Regions from separate parts of the Staphylococcus ratti genome, predicted to be linked through region 2. Evidence: riboswitches for the same ligand, from Rfam matches in the RefSeq annotation. Region 2 holds a riboswitch; each other region holds the start of a gene.

Region 1 (3,187 bases), 910 kb from region 2:
AGCAGTAATGACTGCTGAAAAAGTACATCCTGTACCGTGTGTATGCAATGTATCAAAACGGGGTGCTGTAAATGTAAATTCTCCTTCTTTAGTAAACAAATAATCACGTGCATCCCCTTCCAAATGCCCGCCTTTTAAAACAACCCCTTTGGAGCCAATTTCATTGATAAAAAAGCGTCCAGCTTTTTTTATCTCTGCTTCTGTTTGCAGTTTCATTTGGGTAATTTCTTCAGCTTCTGGAATATTAGGTGTGGCAACATCTGCAAGTGGCAGCAACGTATTTTTTAAAGCTTGTCTCCCTTGTGGCGCCATTAACGAATCGCCACTTTTCGCAATCATAACTGGATCGATCACATAAGGAATAGACTTACTTTTAATCTGGTTTGCTATCATAGTCATCATATCTATAGTTGGTATCATACCTGTTTTTAAAGCATGTGGTGGTTCGTCAGAAAATACACTTTCAAGTTGCTCTTCCACCCACGTTTGCTCTAAATTATGAATGTGTTGTACACCCAAAGAGTTTTGAGCTACGATACTCGTTATTGCCGCCATTCCATAAACACCACAGGAATGAAATGACTTTAAATCTGCCATGACGCCGGCACCGCCAGAAGGATCTGTACCTGCAATCGTTAATGCGATTTTTAATTTATTCATTGTTTTATCCCCCAAAATTCCATGTTTCTTGGTGATACGACATATTGAAAAAGTTTCGCTCATGCATTGTACTTTCTAAAAAGTTTCGTTTTAGTTGTTCTCGCTCTGCATCAGACGCATGCTCTGCACATGCATTCAACCACGTATCAATGTGTTCCATTAATTCATCCATTCCCTCAGCATAAAATTCAAACCATGCTTTTAATGGGTGGTTAGCGTCAAAGTCTACTTCACGTAACGCGCGTTGCGCAATTTGTTGATAGACGTATGGACAAGGTGCCATTGCAGCAATCGTATAGGCCACATCATCATAATGATAGGCATTAAAGTACATGTGCTTAATATAATGATCCGCAGAAGGATACCATTCTCCTTCTTTAATAATTTCATTATACGGTACTTTGACATAATCTGCGAGAATATGATGCGCTTCAACTTCCCCAGAAGCTGCAAATGCGATCTGTTCCGTCAAAAATTCAATTTCTTCTTTAGAATCCACTTTAGGAATTAACAATGCATAAATTTTGGCAAATTCAAATAAGTAGCGTGCATCCGCTCTTAAATAATGTTTGATTGCCTCTTCAGGAATATCCCCTTGAATCATACCTTGAATAAATTCATCACCATAAATACCATCAATAATTGTTGACGCCTCACGTTTAACAATTTCAGAAAATAACATAAAAAAACTCCTTTCAAATGAAAAAAGACTACATGATAAAGTAGCCTAGTCATCATAAAAAGGATTTAATGTCTACGCTACTTCCCTACGCTAGTGTTAACTATATCAGGTTCAAAGGGTCTGAATATCATTCATCTCAACCATACGGTTCCCCTAGTAGTCTTTTATTTAATTAAATTAAACGTAACAAAACCATTACAGAATATCAATAAAAAAAAGCACCGACTCAAAAATAAGTCAGTGCTTCAGACGATTTCTACAATCGCCTACCACCATCCGTTAGCTAAACGGAATTGAACTGCACGCTCTACAGAACCGTAACGTGAGTTTGCATAATTAATCATACCTTGAGTTTGAGTAGCTACACTACCTGTTCCCCAAGCTTCTTTTGTTTGACCAAGCCCTCTGTAACCTGTTGGGCTAACGATATTAGGATTACCACCTGATTCAGGTAAAACGATAGAATTCCACATTGCAGGTGTACCACCAGCATTAATAAATTGTTGATATACAGAACCAGAACCAGCAGCTGTTGATGGTGCTTGGTAATGAGATGTTGGTTGAGTTTGAACATGTGAATATGACGGCGTTACATATTGAGTTGCTGGTGCTGTATAAGTTTCATATGAACCAGACGTCGTGTAATTTACAGGTGCTGAATAGCTTGTAGATTGGTTGTAAGTAGCTGTTTCGAATGAACCAAAGCTAGATGACGTTGGTAAAACAAAGTTTTGCGTTGAAGTAGCACTGTGTGCTGCTGCCGCTGCCTCTGTTACATATAATTTTTCACCAGCGATGATAAGGTCAGATTTTAAATTATTCCAGTCTTTTAATTGTTGTACAGTAACATCGTATTTCTTTGAAATTTTATTTAAAGTATCACCCCATTGAATGAAGTGAACACCTTCTTGAACTTGTGTATGCTCTTGATGCGCTGCTTCAGCATTAGTAGCAAATTGTGCCGCTGCTAATAAACCTACTGTTGATGTTGCTAAAAGTAATTTTTTCATTTAGTAATCCTCCAGTAATTGGTATGAAAATCTGTTATGTTCACAAATAATATAGCACCAGTCTTTTTCAAAAAGATGACATTGACATTAAATAAAGTACCATTTTCATTACAAATATATTACAAAGTAAAACGAGGACATATCGCGCCCTCGCTCAACTACGTATATAAAGCTTAAAAATAAGCGGAGATATCTACATATTTAATGTCAATACACGTAGATAAATCTCCGCTTTAAGTGAATAAATGAAACTATTTTTGAGCGACGGGCGCATAGGCTAACGAAATCAAAAGGATTTCTATCCCCTATTGTTTCACTCAATATAATAGGCATTAATACACATGTGAGAAAAAAGATTAAAGTGAAAATAAAATTGAGTAGAAATATACGATATCATTGTTCAATGGTTCGTGTTTCATGTCATTGGAAAGATCGGGAGTAGGAAAGTAAATGGTTATAAGGTTTAGTATAAATGGATGATATTATCGTTTAATAAGCTTGGATTATTGGAATAGTGCTTTTTCACAGAGCTATGAGGATAGATGTTCTAATTGGAAAATAACCAATTCAGTTGCATAGCGTCGCTCTCCTTGATACTCATATCTTCGGCTTTGTATTTGGCCACTGATTGCAACGCGTGTCTCTTCTTGACATGTTTCATGAATATAGGTTGCAACGGTTCCAAAAGCTTTACAATTTAAATAATCAAAAATAGGTTTATCATGTTTGCTTTTATAATCCCGTTTTACCTTTAATGAAAAAGTGACAAATGGGGTTTCACCAGTATCAAAATAGTTAGGGGCTTTAGTAATGATACCTGTCGCTTGAAACTGAT
Region 2 (3,187 bases):
TACGCGTTTGAAGATCTTTGAAATGGTGCTGAGATTGACCCACAAAACTGTATTTTTTACTTCGTACATACGGGTTTTCTTCTCCAGTAATTTCCTCTTGTGTCATCGGTAGAGCACGGCGTAAAAATAAGAAGTTCCAAATAGACATTTGCCCGAGTAACCATAAAATCACAAAGAACGTATTAATACTTAAGACATCTATAGGCGCCACTTCACGTTCTTCAATACGACCGTAGAGCACGAGTTGGCCAATAATATAACAAAGGCCATAACTGATAATAATCCAAAGATAATGCTTTTTACGATTAAATGGATTGAGTTCATCTTTATATGCGATATACCCAATATGTATGATAAAGGGAACTACAAAAACAAATGCCGCTATGCCATACACTTGTGACATAAAAATCAAAGTAAGCACAAAGTAAATGATCCCAATCAATAAAAATAAAATAGAAATGTCATAGTCGAAACGAGTGGTATTCGTTAATGTTCTTCCGATAAAGATCATAAAAATCCCAAATAATAAAATAATAATGCCACTCACTAAAGGAATTTCACCAATATAATTACTCATTACGCGAATGATTTCATTGAAAAAAGCCATAATAAAGTCCCACAAATTTTCAATATTAATTGCAGGTTTTTTATGCTGACTAAATTGGTGAATCAATGGGATATTAAGAAAAATAATAAGACTTAATAAAATAGAAATCGCACCGATAATATAACTGTAAATCACCTCGGTGTATTTATTAAACAAAGACATCCGCTTCACCTCACAATTATTATATACGAAGACATCAACTATGTCTTTATAAAAAACAAATCTCATTCTTTAGATGGAGAGACGTATTTTGTACTGTCACACCTTCTACCACACACACCGATTTACCTTAAATATAGACGACTGTTATCACTGTATTTAATTATATTATCTTTTTGTAGTCGTTTAAAACATATATTATACCAAAAATCACATTTTTTGTTGTGTACTTCTGATGTTTAACGTTTTAAAAAAAGGGGAACTCTTTTATATAGATACCTTTTAAAGGAGAGATGTAAAATGTCTAAAGAAGAAATTAAAAAAGCAGCTGAAAATGCTAAAGATAAAGAGCAAGAATTAAAAGATAAAAAAGAAGACACTAAAGAAGGCGCTGAAAAAACAAAAGACGATATTCAAAACACATTTGAATAATACGTCTCGCTCTATTGGCCTATAGGAACAGAGGGATTCCCTGTTCTTATAGGCTATTTTTGTTAGTCATTTTAATAAACATACCTCTCGTATTTTACGTTTAACATTTTGAATATTGTATTAACTTAAGAATGCACATTGACATTTAAAGGTGTCGGGTGTATAGTGACTTTAATCATTCAATAAAGACACACTAGGGGTGTGAAAACTGAGATGAGGTGTTTACCTCAAACCCTTTGAACCTGAACTAGACGATACTAGCGTAGGAAAGTGTGAGGAAAGCTCAAATTCCCTCGAGATAAGTATGCCTTTTTGCGCGTATGACTCTTTTAAAGATTTGCAGTTTCACTTCCACGTCATACACAGTACCTCTAGTTGAGGTGCTGTGTTTTTTTGTAATTAGGAGGATGTTTATGAGTTCAAGTAGAAAAGGTTTAACATTATCTGATATTTTAGTCACTGTGCTAATATCAGTCATTTTTGCTGTCATTTATAATTTTTGGTGGGTGGCCTACTATACTGTTCAACCGCTAGGCCTACACATCGATCAATTAATGTATGGTATGTGGTTCGCAGCAGCTATTGTTGCTTATTTAATCATTCCCAAAATGGGTATTGCACTAATTGCTGAATTTGCTGCAGGCGCTGGAGAAACAATCATAATGGGACGTTTCGATATTCCAACTATTATCTATGCATTACTTCAAGGTTTAGCTTGTGAAATTGTTTTCGCTATTTTCAAATACCGTTCTCGTACATTTATGGTCAGTATCCTTGCAGGTATGGCTGCTGCAATTATCAGCCTACCAATCGATTGGTATTATGGCTATTTAAGTGAAGTAGCCACTTGGAACTTAATTTTACTTATCGTTGCTCGTTTAATTAGTGGTGCGGTGCTTGCAGGAATGTTTTCTTATTTCCTTGTAAAAGCGTTGGACAAAACCGGTGTGACACAGCTTTTCCGCCCTGCCTCAAAAGAAGATTACGATGCTTTATAAGGAGTATGCAACGTGTTAAAAGCAACAAACTTACGATTAAAATATCCGAATGCCCCTCATAAAATTTTTGATGGGCTAAATATTGAAATTAAGGACAAAGAAAAGGTACTTTTACTCGGCCCTTCTGGCTCTGGGAAAAGTACATTATTGAATGTATTAAGTGGTATCGTACCTCATTTAATTGATTTACCCATGAAATATGAAACATTGAAAATCTCTCAAAATGCCGGCGTCATTTTTCAAGATCCAGACGCTCAATTTTGTATGCCGCAAGTCAATGAAGAGTTAGCATTTATTTTAGAGAATTACCAAGTTCCACCAACCGAAATGAATGTCAAAATAAAAGCGGCATTAGAAGCAGTTAAATTAGACGTCGATCCGAAGCAATCCATTCATCAATTAAGCGGCGGGATGAAGCAAAAATTAGCTATTGCTGGCACTTTACTGCAACAAACAGATACGTTATTTTTGGACGAACCTACAGCCATGCTCGATTCAGAAGCAACCGAAAATTTATGGCAACTGTTACGTGAAATTTGGAAAGAACAAACCGTTTTAATTGTTGAACATAAAGTTGAGCACATTTGGAACTATGTAGATCGTGTCATTTTGATGAATCACGATGGGCAGATTATTCAAGAAGGTACACCAACAGATATTTTGAACCATTTTGAAGCACTTTTATCTGAATATGGTGTTTGGCATCCTAATGCTTGGTTAGCAGCGCCTAAAACACTGGGATCTGCTGCATTACCCCATTCCTCATTTCAACTAGAATTGAATGGTGGCGTGATAAAGCGAGGCAAGCGTGTTTTATATCACATTCCATCATTTAGCATAAAGTCTGGTGATTGGGTTGCCATTACTGGTAAAAATGGAACAGGAAAAACGACTTTTTTTGAATCGCTTATGCAACTTATTCCATATGAAGGTACACTCACATACAATCAAAAACCGGTGCGCAAACTAAAAACAGCAGCTTCTCATATGT
Region 3 (3,187 bases), 640 kb from region 2:
TACAAGGGCATAAACGGCATCAATACCTCGTTTGAGTAGACTTCCTTTTTCAGGTTCTTTACGTAAAACGCGTAAAAAGGCAAAGCCGATAAATGCGGCAAAAATGACTACTGCAATTGTAGAAGTTGCACGCGCCCCTGTGAAATCTAAAAATGGGTTTGCAGGTAATAATTCTAATATTTGAGCAGGTAATGTCGTAGCAGTCATTTCTTTAGCTTGGCTTGTGATTTCTGAACCACGAGCTTGCTCTGCTTGACCTAAATCGATTGAAGAGGCATCTAAACCAAACAGCATTGCATAAATGACGCCGACCATAGCGGCAATTGCAACAGTACCAATTAAAAACATAAAAATGAGTCCGCCCATTTTTGCGAACTTTTCTCCGATATCAATTTTGGTAAATGCTACTACAATTGAAACAAATACGAGAGGAATAACGATCATTTTTAAAAGTGACAAATACCCTTGTCCTACGATACCGATCCATTCTGTTGTTTGTGTTGTGATTTTGCTATTTGCTCCGTATGCAAGGTGCAAAATTAAGCCGAGTATAACACCTAAACCTAATGCCAAAAAGACACGTTTAGGAAATTTGATATGTTTTTTAGCCATCCAACCTAAGCCGACTAATACGAATATAAAAATGGCTAAATTGAGAATAATAAAAAATGTAGTCATTATCTATACGCTTCCTTTTAATTCCGATTTATAAAATAAGGATAATAGGTTATAGGTGTAAAAGCAAGTGTTATTTTACTATTGGTAGAAATATTCAAGTTTGTGCAATGCAGTTGCATCGCTTTGAATTGCTTTAGCCATTAAGTCTCCGACAATCGGAGACAAAAGTATACCATTACGATAATGACCTGTTGCGACATAGAGAGAATCAGAAATTTTCCCCATAATCGGATGTTCATTTGTGGTGATTGGTCGAATGCCTGTCCATGTTTTCACTGTACGATGATGACGTAATTTGGGTAACATCTCTTGGCTTGCGTCGTCTAACCACTTTAAATTGTTTTTATTATTCGTTGTTGACCAATTATCCCATTCTGAAGTAGCACCAATAAGGTAACGATTTGGTTTTTTAGGGACAATATAGCACCCATTTGTATTAAATAGTGTTGCTTGTGTTAAAGGAAAGGAAGTTTCGATGAGTTTCACATCGCCTTTAACGGCATGTGTATGGATGAAAATCCCTAAGTTATTTAATAATTTGCCACTCCACGCGCCTGCAGCAATGACTAAAATATCTGCATACATCGTCCCTTTAGATGTAGATACCTCATAACCTTCTGATTTCTGTGCAATGTGCAGTACTTCGGTATGAGGGGAGAAATGAATGTTGTTTTGTGTACTTACCGAACGGGTGAGTGCTTGAGTATATAAATTTGCATTGATTTGTGCATCGTCTTGAATTTTAAATGCGGCAGTTGATTCTAGTGAAAGGTGAGGGAACATACTGTACAATTCTGCATTTGAAAACCAATGGATACGATGATCATCTCGTTTTAAAAATGAATATTGCTGTTGAATTTTGGCTATGTCCTGCTTGTTTGTAGCGATTTTGATGAGACCATGGGATTGAAATTCAATATCTATGTCTGTTTCATTATAAAGTTGACGTGCTAGATCTGGCATCATCGCACGACTTTGCATCGCTAGGCGATAAAGTGGGGTGTCTTCGAAAAATTCATTTTGTGCGCCTAGCATACCTCCAGCAGCATAGGATGCATTCATTCGTGGAGTAGAGCGATCTATAATTGAAATGTGATAAGGACCCTTTGAAAGTTGTCGAGCAATGGATAAACCGATTACACCGCCGCCAATAATTATCACTTTTTGCATACAAAAAACCTCCTACACCATGTGCAAGAGGCTACGCTATATAGAAAAATACAAAGATATATCAATAGTTTAGATTATAAAATGCATTTTGCTTCCCTTCGTTGGTACTAACCACTTCAGGTTCAAAGAGTTAAGATGACGTCTTTCTCAGCTCAATTAAGAGCACCCCTAGCACATGTATTAAATTGGAATGTTATTAAACGATTTTAACCGCCAAATAGACGTTGCCAAAATCCTTTTTGTTCGTTGTTGTTTTTAATTGTTGTAACAAGCTCTTTTTGCTCTTTCGCTTGAGACTCGATACTTTCTTGTGTTTTGGATAACTGTTCAGTTTGTTGTTTTTGACTTTCAGTAATGGCGTTTAATGATTTTGTATTTGTTTCAAGTTGGCTGTTAAGCTGATTATGTAATGATTTTAATTCTTCTTGTTGTTTGTGTACTTGAGAAATCATTTGACCTAATAGTTGACGCTCTTCACGCATTTTGTCGATTTCAGCCTTAAGTTCTTGCATAACTTGTGGAAATTGTTGGTCACTTGGTAAGTTATGATTGTCCTCTTTAACGATAACTTGTAAAAAGTCTTTTTCTTGTTCAAGTTCTTCAAATGCAAGTTCGTAACTGTTTGTACGTCCAACACGTTCTGCAATTTCTTGGAATAACTCGATGTCTTCTTCTTGGAAATCCGTTGCTTCACGCCCACGGTACTCTGTTTTTTTCAATTGGTAGCCACGTTCTTCTAAGTGCTGTACAATTTTACGCACTTGCTTTTCACTTAGCCCTGATTTCAGTGCAAACTCTTTTGTTAGCATATGAATGAATCCTTTCTATATCAGTCTATTTAGACATACGGTAGTCTGAGTTCACTGACCCGTCAGTCTCACTTACACCTTATTGTAACGGCTTTGAAATACGATTTCAAGGGCTTATGCGTTCATATCTCTACTTAAGTCCATTTTTATGAGTAACGGGTAAATGACTTTACGCGGAATGCGATTGGCAAAAACGTACTTTAAGATATAGCATGATTTTACACTTGTGCCATAAATATCTTTAGTGAGAGGAATATTTGCTTTTATATATAAATCAAGTGGAACGGGCTTTCCTTTACGGTTCAGGGATGGTTGAACATAAGCAATTTGAGTTTGTTTTTCATAACCGTTTTCGGTTAAAAAATGGCGACGAAAAGCGATATCTTTCGTTACTTCATTATTGGCATCAGGTGCTTCAAGTGTGGATTCAAACATAAAAAAGTTAACATTTCGTCCGTGAAGTTGATTCGATAATTGATTAACCCCTTTTTCAATTTCAACTAACGTAGCTTTTAAATAAGCCTCACAAT
Region 4 (3,187 bases), 360 kb from region 2:
TCTTGCCTATCATAACGTTTCATCAAAGAAAACCGATTCCCTCTGAAGGGCTTGATTGAACCGCATTGTAACGAATAGGGATACGTCCCGCTTCATAACTCAGACGCCCTGCTTCGATCCCTTTTTTCATTGCTTCTGCCATTTTAACTGGGTCTTTCGCACTAGATATTGCAGAATTCAACAAAATGGCATCCGCGCCTAATTCCATAGCTTCGGCACAATCTTTGGCTGAACCTATCCCTGCATCAACAATTACAGGCACTTGGCTCTTTTCAATAATGTACCGTAAATTTAATGGATTACTGATGCCTCGACCTGTACCTATTGGGGAAGCAAGTGGCATCACTGCGTGTACGCCTAATTGTTCTAAGCGTTTGGCTAATACGACATCATCTGAAATGTACGGACATACAATGTACCCTTTTTCAAGCAAAATTTCACAAGCTTTATATGTTTCAAGAGGATCTGGTAATAACGTCGCGTCGTCTCCTATCACTTCTACTTTAACCATGTCGCAGACCCTTGCTTCATTGGCTATTTCAGCAATACGTACTGCTTCTTCTGCTGTTTTAGCTCCTGCTGTGTTCGGAAAAGTTATAAATTTTTCTAAATCAATATCTGCTAGCGGATTTGGAAGTGCATTGTCATATAAATTCATACGTCTTACCGCAAATGTCAACACCTCAGTTCCAGAAGCGACAATCGCTTGCTTTTGAATGTCAGCATTTTCAAACTTCCCTGTACCGAGCAATAATCTAGATTTAAATGTAAATTGTCCAATTTTCAACATGTTAACCGCCTCCTACAAATTCAAGTATTTCAATTTGATCATTTTCTGAAATCATATGTGCAGTCCATAATGAACGTTTGATTACTTGACCATTCACTTCTACTGCCATACGTTTGCTTTCAATTCCAAAATGTTGAATCATTTCTGCTATCGATATCTCTTTATCAAAACATTGCGTTTCGCCATTCACTTTCACCTTCAATCGACTCACCTCCTTATCCATTCCATTTCTGCACCATTTTTAAAAATCCCTTTACATCTTGATTAAATGCCCCATCAATCATCGCTACACCTTGAAATGCTTTAGGTACGTGCGCAATGGTTTCCACGTTTATCCCCCCTATCCCTACGAGGGGGAAGTCCTCCCTTAAAGCATCGTTCACTTCTTTAAACGTACGTGGCGCTTTCCCTGGTTTTGAGCGGGACATATACAAATGTCCAAAAAGCCCCCAACGCACCCCTGTCTGTTTTATCTTGCGAATCATCTCTTGAGAATGGATCGACATACTCACTTCCCAATACGCCATATCTAGTTGCTTCGGGAGCTGATACTCACTAAAATGAATACGCTTCATTCCCATTTCTTGCGCCAATAAAATATTGGTATGGATAATAACCTTTTGCTTAGGGAACCCTTTATCCATCAGTATTCCAAGCCATTTTTTCAGTGACTCATGAGACATTGGCACACGTATAATCACTCCATTAATCCATGGTTCAATTTTTACTAATCTGTCTATATGCCTATCATTTAATATTTCATAAGGGGTAACAGCAATAATCATTTCTAAACCTCCTTAAGTCGTTGCAATTAGGGTTCCATCTTCTATCCAAACAACATAAAAAAACGAGGACAGCATGCTGTCCTCGTCTTTAATATCAGAGTTAAGTTAAAAAGTAGCGACAGATGATTGAAATGAATGACATTTCGATTTCAATCCATCTTATACAGGGGAATGAATCTTTCAAATAAGATTTTGTTCCACACCTGTAGTCTCCAAAAAGATATACGCCACTTTCCTACGCCAGCATTATCTGGATCAGGTACAGGAATTTCAAAATCACTATTTTAATCTCAGCCATTAGATGATGGCACTTCCAGTGGTACTTTAATATTCAATTTTATCTGCGAACGTAACGTGCAATATGAAGCACGTAACGAATAATTCTAAATAGATTCAAGAATAAATTAAAACCCATTTCTCTCGGAGAGAAAGCGCCTCGTTTCATCCTATTAAAATCATACAACGTATAAAGGAGAAAAAGCAATAGCCCAACAATAGCAATGATGGTGTGATACAACGGATTGTGAATAAACCATCCTACAAGACTAGCAACAATTAATGCTACAAGCGTGACAAATAGGTACTTTCCTAAACTCGAAGCATCTTTAATCATAAAAAAACCAATGAAACCAAATACGACAAAACCAATAATTGCCAATAAAACATTTTTAAAGAAAACACTAGGTCCTAAATCTTGTAATGTCGCAGTAAAAGTCGCATAAGATAATAAACCAGAAACAATGGTATACACATGCGACATAATTGGACCGCTAAAACGCGCACGTTGAACGACCATCGTTACGAGTATGAGCAATAGCAACCCTATAGAAAGTGGTTGACGCCATTCCATAGGTAAAAACTGACCAAAATACGTCGCAATGCCAAAAATAATCCAATAATACGTAAAGAAAAGCCACACTTTTCCATATTGAAATGGATGCTTTTTAACATTACCGGATTCAGAAATCGATGTCATCCATTCCCCCTCCTTTTTGAGGTTGTCTTTATAAATTCAATGCTAAAACAGTAAATGAATTATTACAACCATTTTAATATTTAAAAAATATGAAATTCGGGTATAGGACTTAAGTCCCATTCCTAAAAACATTTCAAGTGTTTTTCGATCACTTTTTTATTTACCACAACATTACACCTTTGTAACATGTCACAAATCATGGTTAATTTTTGTTACCATGAAGTGGAATCTAATAAAGTAGTAACTTATTTAAACAAACTATGAAAATAAGGAGGCAATACTTTGAAAAAATTCGCTTTTGCACTTACATTTACTTCTGGCGCTGCAGCATTATTAGCTCACCAAGATGCGGATGCTTCAACACAACATACCGTTCAATCTGGTGAGTCAATCTGGACTATCGCACAAAAATACAATATCTCTGTGGATCAAATTACACAAGATAACAATCTTTCGAATCATATTATTTTCCCAGGTCAAGTGCTTTCAATTGGCTCAGGAAATAGCGGTAACACACAAAATACTACGGCACCAAACCTTTCTCAAGGTAATACACATACTGTACGTGCTGGGGAATCATTAGACATTATTGCCGCACAATATGGGGTAACTGCACAAGATATTATGAACGCGAAT

Evidence for each region. A riboswitch is a leader RNA that binds a small molecule or an ion and turns the genes downstream of it on or off. The one in region 2 is predicted to bind thiamine pyrophosphate.
Region 1: another riboswitch for thiamine pyrophosphate. It lies ahead of tenA (thiaminase II); the one in region 2 lies ahead of LN051_RS07810 (ECF transporter S component).
Region 3: another riboswitch for thiamine pyrophosphate. It lies ahead of thiO (glycine oxidase ThiO); the one in region 2 lies ahead of LN051_RS07810 (ECF transporter S component).
Region 4: another riboswitch for thiamine pyrophosphate. It lies ahead of LN051_RS09660 (thiamine phosphate synthase); the one in region 2 lies ahead of LN051_RS07810 (ECF transporter S component).

The regions. Positions count from the first base shown of each region.
Region 1 is NZ_CP086654.1:718,394-721,580, reverse strand. It holds gene thiD (bifunctional hydroxymethylpyrimidine kinase/phosphomethylpyrimidine kinase) at 1-660, opposite strand, end outside; gene tenA (thiaminase II) at 665-1,342, opposite strand; TPP riboswitch at 1,408-1,507, opposite strand; gene LN051_RS03310 (LysM peptidoglycan-binding domain-containing protein) at 1,609-2,352, opposite strand; gene LN051_RS03305 (single-stranded DNA-binding protein) at 2,883-3,187, opposite strand, start outside.
Region 2 is NZ_CP086654.1:1,624,720-1,627,906, forward strand. It holds gene auxA (lipoteichoic acid stability factor AuxA) at 1-769, opposite strand, end outside; gene graF (glycopeptide resistance-associated protein GraF) at 1,067-1,198, shown strand; TPP riboswitch at 1,384-1,484, shown strand; gene LN051_RS07810 (ECF transporter S component) at 1,612-2,196, shown strand; gene LN051_RS07815 (ABC transporter ATP-binding protein) at 2,209-3,187, shown strand, end outside.
Region 3 is NZ_CP086654.1:2,265,510-2,268,696, reverse strand. It holds gene LN051_RS11120 (L-cystine transporter) at 1-678, opposite strand, end outside; gene thiO (glycine oxidase ThiO) at 757-1,848, opposite strand; TPP riboswitch at 1,925-2,028, opposite strand; gene LN051_RS11110 (DNA-binding protein) at 2,055-2,657, opposite strand; gene LN051_RS11105 (hypothetical protein) at 2,772-3,187, opposite strand, start outside.
Region 4 is NZ_CP086654.1:1,983,629-1,986,815, forward strand. It holds gene LN051_RS09645 (ThiF family adenylyltransferase) at 1-23, opposite strand, end outside; gene LN051_RS09650 (thiazole synthase) at 23-790, opposite strand; gene thiS (sulfur carrier protein ThiS) at 792-986, opposite strand; gene LN051_RS09660 (thiamine phosphate synthase) at 1,006-1,575, opposite strand; TPP riboswitch at 1,791-1,900, opposite strand; gene LN051_RS09665 (Bax inhibitor-1 family protein) at 1,913-2,551, opposite strand; gene LN051_RS09670 (LysM peptidoglycan-binding domain-containing protein) at 2,834-3,187, shown strand, end outside.